DNA from 2 places in the Clostridium intestinale genome. Region 1 is predicted to be linked to the other one. Evidence: a T-box and tRNA genes for the amino acid it is inferred to sense, from the RefSeq annotation. Region 1 holds a T-box; the other holds one or more tRNA genes.

Region 1 (5,181 bases):
ATATTAGAAAAAAGCGGAGAACCTATATTACCACCTACCCATGTCTTAAAACCTTCCTCAATTAGAAGTTTAGATACAATAGTTGTTGTTGTAGTTTTTCCATCGCTTCCTGTTATTCCATAAATCTTAGCAGGACAATATTTTACGAACTCTTCCATTTCTGATGTTATGTGAGCACCCTCATTCTTTGCATTTACAAGTTCAGGTAAGTCTATTCTCATACCTGGTGTTTTAAATATAACATCAAAACCTTTCAGTCTACTTAAATAGTCTTCTCCCAAAGAAAGCTTAACCCCTTTATTTATGAAATCTTTCCCTATATCCCCTAATTGTGTTTCATCTTTTTTATCAAAAGCCGTTACTTCAGCCCCTAATTCTAGCAAAAAATTTATTAATGGTATATTACTAACACCTATTCCTAAAACTCCTACTTTTTTACCCTTTATAAAAACTTTAAATTCATTAAAATCACTTTTCATTAAATATGCCTCCAAAACTATACTCTACTTTAAATCTTTGCCCATTTGCTTTTAATTATAACATTGGTTATATTATAATTCTACTTAGGACGATACTAATTTAAAAAGGAGATTTTACATGTATTATTATGATTTCTTAGAAAGCCCCATGGGTTTAATCAAAATAACTGCTTCTGAGTCAGCTCTTGTTTCTCTTTCTCTTATAATTCAAGCTGACATCATAGCCACTCCTAACATCATAACTGATTTATGCAAAACTCAACTCAATGAATATTTTATGAATCAGAGAAGAGAATTTACACTACCTTTAGAATTTAATGGTACAAAATTTCAAAAAAGTGTATGGAATGAACTATTAAAAATCCCTTATGGTAAAACTGCTAGTTATAAAGATGTTGCTGTCTCTCTTGGAAATCCTAATGCATCCAGAGCAGTTGGCGGTGCTGTAAATAAGAATCCATTATTTATAATTGTTCCTTGTCATAGAGTTATTGGTTCTAATGGTGCACTAGTAGGTTTTGCTTTGGGAATTGATAAAAAAACTTATTTACTAGATATAGAAAAAAATCACCCGGGTAAATAAATCCCAGGTGATTTTTATTAAAATTCTAATTTTTTGCTTATATATGCTTCTAGTTCATCTATCTTAATTCTGATTTGATTCATTGTATCTCTATCTCTAACAGTTACTGATTCATCTTCCATAGTATCAAAATCAACTGTTATACATAATGGAGTACCTATTTCATCTTGTCTTCTATATCTCTTTCCTATACTTCCAGCTTCATCATATTCTATATTAAAGTTTTTAGCAAGTTTTGCATATACTTCATCTGCTTTTTCTGATAACTTTTTAGATAATGGAAGTACAGCAGCTTTAAATGGTGCTAGTGCTGGATGTAATCTTAATACTGATCTTACATCTCCACCATCTAATTCCTCCTCATCATATGCATCGATTAAAAATGCTAATGCAACTCTATCTGCTCCTAATGAAGGTTCTATACAATATGGTACGTATTTTTCATTAGTAATTGGATCTAAATAATTCATATCTTGACCAGAATGTTCTTGGTGTTTTTTAAGGTCATAGTCAGTTCTATCAGCTATTCCCCATAATTCTCCCCATCCAAATGGGAATAAGTATTCTATATCAGAAGTTGCATTTGAGTAGAAAGAAAGTTCTTCCGCTTCATGATCTCTCATTCTTAAATTACTTTCATTTACACCTAAGTTTAATAAGAATTTCCAACAATATTCTCTCCAGTAACTAAACCATTCTAAATCTGTTCCTGGCTTACAGAAGAATTCTAACTCCATTTGTTCGAATTCTCTTGTTCTAAATACGAAGTTTCCTGGTGTTATTTCATTTCTGAAAGATTTACCTATTTGAGCTATTCCAAAAGGTACTTTCTTTCTTGAAGATCTTTGAACAGCTTTAAAGTTTACAAATATACCTTGAGCTGTTTCTGGTCTTAAGAATATTTCTGATTTAGCATCTTCTGTTACACCTTGGAAGGTTTTAAACATAAGATTAAATTTTCTTATATCAGTAAAGTTTTTCTTTCCACATTTAGGACAAACTATATTGTTTTTATCTATATAATCTTTAAGTTCTTCATTGCTCCATCCATCAGCTGTAGCAACTTCTGCTCCATTTTCAGTCATATGATCTTCTATTATTTTATCTGCTCTGAATCTTGATTTACAATCTTTGCAATCCATTAAAGGATCTGAGAATCCACCAACGTGTCCTGATGCAACCCAAACTTCTCTATTCATTAAAATTGCACAGTCTACTCCTACATTGTATGGACTTTCTTGAACGAATTTTTTCCACCATGCTTTTTTTACATTGTTTTTAAATTCAACTCCTAAAGGACCGTAATCCCATGAATTCGCAAGTCCTCCATATATATCAGAGCCTGGGAATATAAATCCTCTATTTTTACAAAGAGCCACTATTTTATCCATAGTCTTTTCTACTGCCATTTTAATACCTCCAAATATTTTTTTATAATAAAAAAAGACCTCTTACCATAAAGGGACGAAAATATCTTTCCGCGGTTCCACCCTTCTTGGCAATAGCCCTACTTTCAAAGTTTAAGCACTCAAAAGCTCCCTTCATCTTAACCACATAATAGCTTTCACCATCCGCTATCTCTCTAAAACATAATTAAGAATACTCCTCTTTATCATCATGCATATTTAATTATATAATAATTTTATCAGATAATACTTTATTGTCAATTTAAATCTGAAATAAAAAAAAGCAGCCTATAGCTACTATTTAGAAAATTTGGCTCCGTGGAGAGGGCTCGAACCTCCAACCTATCGGTTAACAGCCGAGTGCTCCACCATTGAGCTACCACGGAACATTAATCACAAGTATTATTATATCAAGTTATTTGTAAAAATCAATAGCTTTTTTGAAAAATTTTAATGTTTTTTAATAAATTTAATTAAAAAACCGCCGTTAATACGGCGATTTATTAATTTACGATTTATTGTAGTGGCTTCATTGTTGGGAATAAGATTACGTCTCTTATAGACGCTGAATCTGTTAAGAACATTATAAGTCTATCTATACCTATTCCTAAGCCACCAGTTGGAGGCATACCTGTTTCTAAAGCACTCATGAACTCTTCATCTATCATGTATGCTTCGTCATCTCCAAGCTCTCTTTCTTGTTCTTGTTGTTTAAATCTATCTCTTTGAACGATAGGATCGTTTAATTCAGAGTATGCATTACATATCTCTCTTCCAAATACAAATCCTTCAAATCTTTCAGTAAATTCATCATTTCCTCTCTTCTTTTTAGTAAGAGGAGAATTTTCGACTGGATAATCTATAACAAAAGTTGGTTGTATTAATTTTTCTTCACAGAATTCTTCATAAAGAGCATTAAGAACTTCACCCTTAGTAACTTTATCTAACGGTTTCTTAAACTCTAAGTGTTTTTCTTTAGCTATAGCTTGAGCTTCTTCATTTGTAGCTACAGCATTATAGTCAAAGCCAGTATGCTCTTTTACTATATCAACCATAGTTACTCTTCTCCAAGGTGGCATAAATTCTATTTCTGTTCCTTGGTAATTTACCTTAGTTGTTCCATTAACCTTTTGACAAACGTAAGCAACTAAGTTTTCAGTTAGTTCCATCATGTCGTTATAGTCAGCATAAGCTTCATATAATTCTATAGTTGTGAACTCTGGATTATGTTTTACTGACATACCCTCATTTCTGAAGATTCTTCCCATATCATAAACTTTTTCAAAGCCACCTACTATACATCTTTTTAAATGTAGTTCTGTAGCTATTCTTAGATACATGTCTATATCTAAAGTATTATGATGAGTTGTGAATGGTCTAGCAGCTGCTCCACCTGCACTTGTTTGTAACATTGGAGTATCTACCTCTAAATAGCCCTTTTGATCTAAGAATTCTCTTATTCCAGAAACTATTTTTGATCTTTTTATAAAAGTTTCTCTTACTTCTTGATTCGTAATTAAGTCAAGTTCTCTTTGTCTATATCTTAAATCTGGATCTTTTAATCCATGCCATTTTTCTGGAAGTGGTTTTAATGACTTAGATATAAGTTGGAATGCATTAACCTTAACAGAAATTTCTCCAGCCTTAGTTCTAAATACTTCACCTTCTGCTGCTATCCAATCTCCTAAATCATAAGTTTTAAACTCTTTAAGATTTTCTTCTCCAACAGCATCTAATTTAATAAATAATTGCATTTTCCCATCTCTATCATGGATATCTGCAAAAACAACTTTTCCTTGCCCTCTTTTAGACATTAAACGTCCAGCTATAGTTACAGTTTTTCCTTCAAGAGTCTCAAATTCATCCTTTACTTGAACTGAAGTATGAGTTCTTTCAACTTTATATACATCAAAAGGATCTTTTCCTGCCTCTTGTAGTTCTACAAGTTTCTGTCTTCTTAATCTTTCCTGCTCATTAAATTGAGCTTCCAACTGGTTTATACTTATCTCTTCATTTGACATTGGTGGTCCTCCATTAATCTCTTCTAATTCCTAATACTTCAAACTTATTTACCCCTTCAGGTACTGTGATTTCAACAACATCTCCAACTTTTTTACCTAAAAGCCCAGCTCCTACAGGAGATTCATTTGAAATTTTATAATTTATTGGATCTGCTTCAGCTGATCCTACTATTACATACTCAACTTCTTCATCAAATTCATAGTCTTTTATTTTAACTTTAGATCCTATTGATACTCTATCTGTTGATATTTCAGACTCATCTACAACAACTGCATTTTTTAACATGTTTTCTAATTGAAGAATTCTTCCTTCTGTAAAAGCCTGCTCATTTTTAGCTTCATCGTATTCTGAATTCTCACTTAGATCCCCATATCCTAGTGCAACTTTTATTTTTTCAGTTATTTCTTTTCTTTTTACAGTTTTAAGGAACTCTAGTTCCTCTTCTAATTTTTTTACACCTTCATAAGTTAATATAACTTTTTTTTGTTCGCTCATGTCTTTCTCCCCTTCTATATGGTTCATCATATAATATATCATATTTTATCTTTAATTTAATAGTTTTTCCTATATGATTATTTAAAATATTATAAAGCTTACGCTATTACATGTCAATAAGAGTTGATATCAATTTCTTTTTTGCCAAATCTAATCTCTTCTATATTAACTTTATTACTATCAAAAAAATCTTCTA
Region 2 (5,181 bases), 160 kb from region 1:
TCTCTATCTACATACACGAATCCATAACGCTTTTGGTACCCATTTAACCAACTCAATAAGTCTGTGAAAGACCATGTGCAGTATCCTATTAATTCAACTCCATCAGTTATAGCTTCTTGACATGCTTCTATATGTTTTTTTATATACTCTATTCTGTAGTCATCGTTTACATTGTCATTTTCAAGAGTATCGAATTCACCTAAACCGTTCTCAGTTATAAGTATAGGCAATTTGTATCTATTTGTCAATCTCCTCACTCCAATTCTTAGCCCTTGTGGATCGATTTCCCAATCCCAATTCGTAGCTTCTAGATAAGGATTGTTTTTACTTTTAAATACTCCAGGAACGCCACTTTCAGCAGTAGTACCTTTTTTCCCAGTAGTATTCATCTTTGCAACAGCTTCTTCAACTCCACCTTCTAAAGGATTCATTTCAACTGTTCCACTTCTATAATAATTAACTCCCATAAAATCTGGTTTTCCTGCTTTTAATAACTCTATATCCCCATCTTCTATAGTTGGTGCTAGTCCTAATTTATTTAAATATTTCCATGCTATTTTAGGGTATTCTCCCCAACAATACACATCGAGCCACCAATAATTACTTATTTCCTCAACATTTTCTAATGCTAGTACATCTTCTGGTTTTGAGCTAAACGCATATATTGGTGAAAATGCAAAGCTTGGTCCAATCTTTCCATTTGGCACATATTTTCTAAAAGATTGAATAGCTTTAGCATTCGCTAAACTTGCAATATGGTTTGCTTCATACATTCTTTTTTTATCAGTAACTTTCGGTGGGTGTACAGCTTTCTCATATCCATGAGTTATAAAAACATTTTGTTCATTTAATGTTACCCAATACTTAACTCTATCCCCATATCTCTTATATAGAGCTATACAATATTCATTAAAATCATCAATTATTTTTCTTGACTCCCATCCTCCGTATTGATCTTGCAAACCTTGTGGTAAATCCCAATGGTAAATAGTTATGATAGGTTCTATATTATATTGTATTAATTCATTTATCAAATTATCATAAAATTTTAAACCTTCTTCATTTACCTCGCCATTACCTTGAGGAAATATACGACTCCAAGCTATCGAAAATCTATAAGCCTTTAATCCCATGTCAGCCATAAGCTTAACATCCTCTTTATATCTATGGTAATGATCTACTGCTACATCTCCATTGGTATCTTTATATGTAGTACCGGGAATTCTAACATACTCATCCCATACGGATGGTCCTTTACCATCTTCGTTCCATGCTCCTTCTACTTGATATGCTGCTGACGCAGATCCCCATAAGAAATCGGGACTAAATTCATCAAGCTTTCTATATATCATTCTGATCTCCCCCTCTCACCACTATAGTATTCGTTTCCAAAACATTTGTAAATGGTTTTAAGGGTTAAAAAAACTAGTTTTTTACCTAAAAATAAGTTACCTTAAAAAAACAAGTTGTTTTTTATTATAGTTGCTTATTTTTATCCTTTTGAGTTAAATTAAATACACGCTTTGCTAATGTTTCTAATATATACATTACAGGTAATTGAGTTGTTATATCAAAGTACTTATAAGTTTCATACTGCACATAATAGGATATGTTTATATCAGACATCTGAGCTAAAGTACAACTTTTACTATTTGTTATACTTATAATAGTACTATTTTTTTTCTTTAATCTTGTTACATGATTTATTATAGTAGGAGTTTCCCCTGATACTGATAAAGCAATTGTTACCCCATTATCTAAGTATTCTCCGCTTACAGGATAAAATGGATCATCTATATATACTGCAAATTTATTTAAAGATGCAAAATAACGAGAACCATAAGTAGCAATAGCTCCTGAATTCCCTATTCCTATAATTAATAAATTACTTGACTTGTATATTGCATCACAAGCCATTTTCATTGAATCCTCAAAATCCTTTGTTGCTGCTCTATTCATAAATTCTATAAAAGTGCTTTTATCATCATTTAAAAGTTTGCCTTCTTCTTCCTCAATAAACATCTTTAGTTTAACTTTAAACTCTGCAAATCCATTACAATTCATTTTTTTGCAAAATCTCAATATTGTTGTTGTTGATACATGAACTTCATCAGCTAAATCTCTTATTCTCATATATATAACTTTATCTTTATTTTTACTTATGTAGTTATATAGTAGGAACTCTAATTCATTTAAAGATTGTATTTCCTCTGGACTAAACATTATATCACTCCTATTTAAGTTCATTTTGGAATTGCATTACGTATATTTTAACATATTAGTATCATTGAAACAATTATTGGATGAAATAGATATAATTTAAGACAACAAAAAAAGAACTATGTTAACATAGTTCTTTTCTGGTGCACCATCACGGGTTCGAACCGGGGACACCCTGATTAAGAGTCAGGTGCTCTACCAACTGAGCTAATGGTGCATAAAATGGAGCGGGTGATGGGAATCGAACCCACGTAACTAGCTTGGAAGGCTAGGGCTCTACCATTGAGCTACACCCGCAATAACACAAGAATTATTATACATATTATGCATAATCTTGTCAAGTTTTTTTGGCTGGGATGGCAGGATTTGAACCTACGAATACCGCAGTCAAAGTGCGGTGCCTTACCGCTTGGCGACATCCCAAAAAAAACTGGTGCGTCTTAAGGGATTCGAACCCCTGGCCCACGCCTTAGAAGGGCGTTGCTCTATCCAGCTGAGCTAAAGACGCAACTCACATTGTTTATTATATTTACTCATAAAATAAATGTCAAGTTTTTTATAATATTTCAGTAAGCTTTTTAGCTAGGATGTCCTTAAGCTCTTCTCCACTCTTTTTAATAGAAGATGCTGTTTTACAGACTCTTATGAAATTGTTTTCATCCATGCCTATTTTATCCTCAATTTTATTATCAGTATTTAATAATTTCCCAGTTTCTAATACAAAAGATCCCAAGTCCTCAGCTTTAGAAAAAGTCTTTAAATATATGAACTCAGTATTGTCCCCTAGCCACGTCTTATTAAAATCTATGGAGAATTTTCTAAGTTCTAAAAGAATTCTATCTTCACTTAAATCCCAGCATTTTTTTATCATATTTAAATGCCTTCTCATATTATTTTCTTCTTTACTTGTTATTTTTTTATCTCTAGCAGCTTTACTAATCACTTCTTCGGTTGTATTGTATGGAATAAAGTTGATCTTTTCTTCCCTGCTGTATATCCACTTATAAAAGGCTTCCTGCAAAAAAGAATATTGTATATATCCTAATAATGCTTTAGCATTTGGAAATGGTGCCCATACATTCTCTATACCAGTATTTTTACAAAAAATAAGGCTATGGAGATATACAGTTTTCTTATTTATAGGTTCATCTACAAATACATGACCTCTTATAGTTCTGCTTTTGTTTATCTGTTCTTTCCAGTAGTCAAATGAATTAAATTGCATCCTCAAATTCATCACCCTCATTTTTAATATATCTATAACTTTAGTATATAGTATTATTTACCCTATTTCAAGCTCTCCAATTACTTTTAGTTCATCCTATCCAATCTTTAATGTTCATATTTTCATATTCACTTCTATAGATTGAACTTTTACTCCCAATATCATATAATATTAGTAAATAAAATATTTTGAATAGGAAGGTGTTAGTTGATTGTATTATTGTGAGATTTGTGGAAAAAAAGCTGATATTCATCACATTGTTCACAGAAGTGAAGGTGGATTAGACTTCCCTCTAAATTATAAATATCTATGTCAAGAGCATCATCGAGGTAAAAATGGTCCACATAGATGTGAGGAAACAGACCTTAAGTATAAGTTAGAGTTACAGAATAAGCTTTTAAATATATTACCAAAAGAATATTATACGGTCTATGAGTTATCAAATATTCTTAACATCTCCAATAACTCCTTTAAAAAACTAACTAAAAGTTTAAAGTTATATAAAGAAGGTTACCTAAAAGAGGATATTGTATTCTATCTTATGGGCAATTACTTTTACACCTACGAAATGTTAGAAGATTTGAAATTAGCTCAATTAGCATTAAAATTATCGTAAAAAAAAGAAACAGCTTTAGCTGTTTCTTTTTTTGGAGCGGAAGACGGGATTCGAACCCGCAACTTTCACCTTGGCAAGGTGACACTCTACCATTGAGTCACTTCCGCATATTTGGTGCAGATGAAGGGAGTCGAACCCCCACGCCGTAGGCGCTAGATCCTAAGTCTAGTGCGTCTGCCAATTCCGCCACATCTGCAACTTCTACATTTAATATTATACATGTATTTAACAAGAAATCAATAAAAAATTTACTAATTTAATGGAAAAATTATAAATCGGTGATTATCTTATATAATAACCACCGATCTTGATCCTTCATTAGTTTTTTTATTAAATTTAATATAGTATTTTATACACGTATTCTTTAGTATTTATTAATTATCTTTTGTATAGTTAAATTATATATTTTTCACCATAATTCGTCAATATATTTGAAACAACTTTCTATCAATTATTTTTCGACATTGATTTTAATACCATCTATATATAATATTAAAATATTTATTTCAATTCTATAGCTTTCACTTCACTTTTATCCTCTATACTCTTCATTAATTTATAATTTTCTTCCGATTTAGAACTTGTTAGTATTCCTGAACTATTCCATATGGATCCATCCTTAAACACTAGAGTAAACTTATGCTCCTTCCAGCTATATTCTTCAACTATAATTCCTATATCATCATAACTATACTTTTTTTCTAATATTGAAAGGTAATTATTAATAATGATACCTTGATCATTTATATTTGAATAATAAAGCATACCTAAAAAGATATACACTGACAATACAATAAGTATAACTTTAGAATAAATCCTATATATCTTAGAGCTAAAATATATTCTTATTATCATTTCCTTTAAAGTAAAACATCTTTGTTTACAGAACATAAAAATTATAAATTCTTCATAAGATTCTTCTAGTATTGCTTTAAAAAGTCTTTTAACTATTATGTTTGAGAGATGTAGAGAAAAGATTAACGCTGGAAATATCCAATATTCTTTCCTTACAACCATGGTGTTCATCATATCAAACCCTGCATTTAATCCAATCAAATCAAAAAAATTAACTATTATCAAAAATAACACTAGATATATTAACCACGCCATTAAATAATAT

The links. The T-box of region 1 lies ahead of P8F83_RS16215 (glycine--tRNA ligase). A T-box ahead of a tRNA ligase gene usually reads a tRNA of that ligase, here a tRNA-Gly.
Region 2: it has a tRNA-Gly gene. The T-box ahead of P8F83_RS16215 (glycine--tRNA ligase) is inferred to sense a tRNA for this amino acid. The anticodon was not compared.

The regions. Positions count from the first base shown of each region.
Region 1 covers NZ_CP121166.1:3,149,962-3,155,142, forward strand. Annotated here, with positions in the region: gene murD (UDP-N-acetylmuramoyl-L-alanine--D-glutamate ligase) at 1-479, opposite strand, end outside; gene P8F83_RS16210 (methylated-DNA--[protein]-cysteine S-methyltransferase) at 598-1,062, shown strand; gene P8F83_RS16215 (glycine--tRNA ligase) at 1,080-2,471, opposite strand; T-box leader at 2,520-2,687, opposite strand; tRNA gene P8F83_RS16220 (tRNA-Asn) at 2,780-2,854, opposite strand; gene lysS (lysine--tRNA ligase) at 2,984-4,489, opposite strand; gene greA (transcription elongation factor GreA) at 4,503-4,985, opposite strand; gene P8F83_RS16235 (hypothetical protein) at 5,099-5,181, opposite strand, start outside.
Region 2 covers NZ_CP121166.1:2,987,471-2,992,651, forward strand. Annotated here, with positions in the region: gene P8F83_RS15330 (glycoside hydrolase family 1 protein) at 1-1,352, opposite strand, end outside; gene P8F83_RS15335 (MurR/RpiR family transcriptional regulator) at 1,477-2,223, opposite strand; tRNA gene P8F83_RS15340 (tRNA-Lys) at 2,362-2,437, opposite strand; tRNA gene P8F83_RS15345 (tRNA-Gly) at 2,444-2,517, opposite strand; tRNA gene P8F83_RS15350 (tRNA-Gln) at 2,569-2,643, opposite strand; tRNA gene P8F83_RS15355 (tRNA-Arg) at 2,652-2,728, opposite strand; gene P8F83_RS15360 (hypothetical protein) at 2,777-3,445, opposite strand; gene P8F83_RS15365 (HNH endonuclease) at 3,657-4,061, shown strand; tRNA gene P8F83_RS15370 (tRNA-Gly) at 4,094-4,168, opposite strand; tRNA gene P8F83_RS15375 (tRNA-Leu) at 4,174-4,257, opposite strand; gene P8F83_RS15380 (hypothetical protein) at 4,563-5,181, opposite strand, start outside.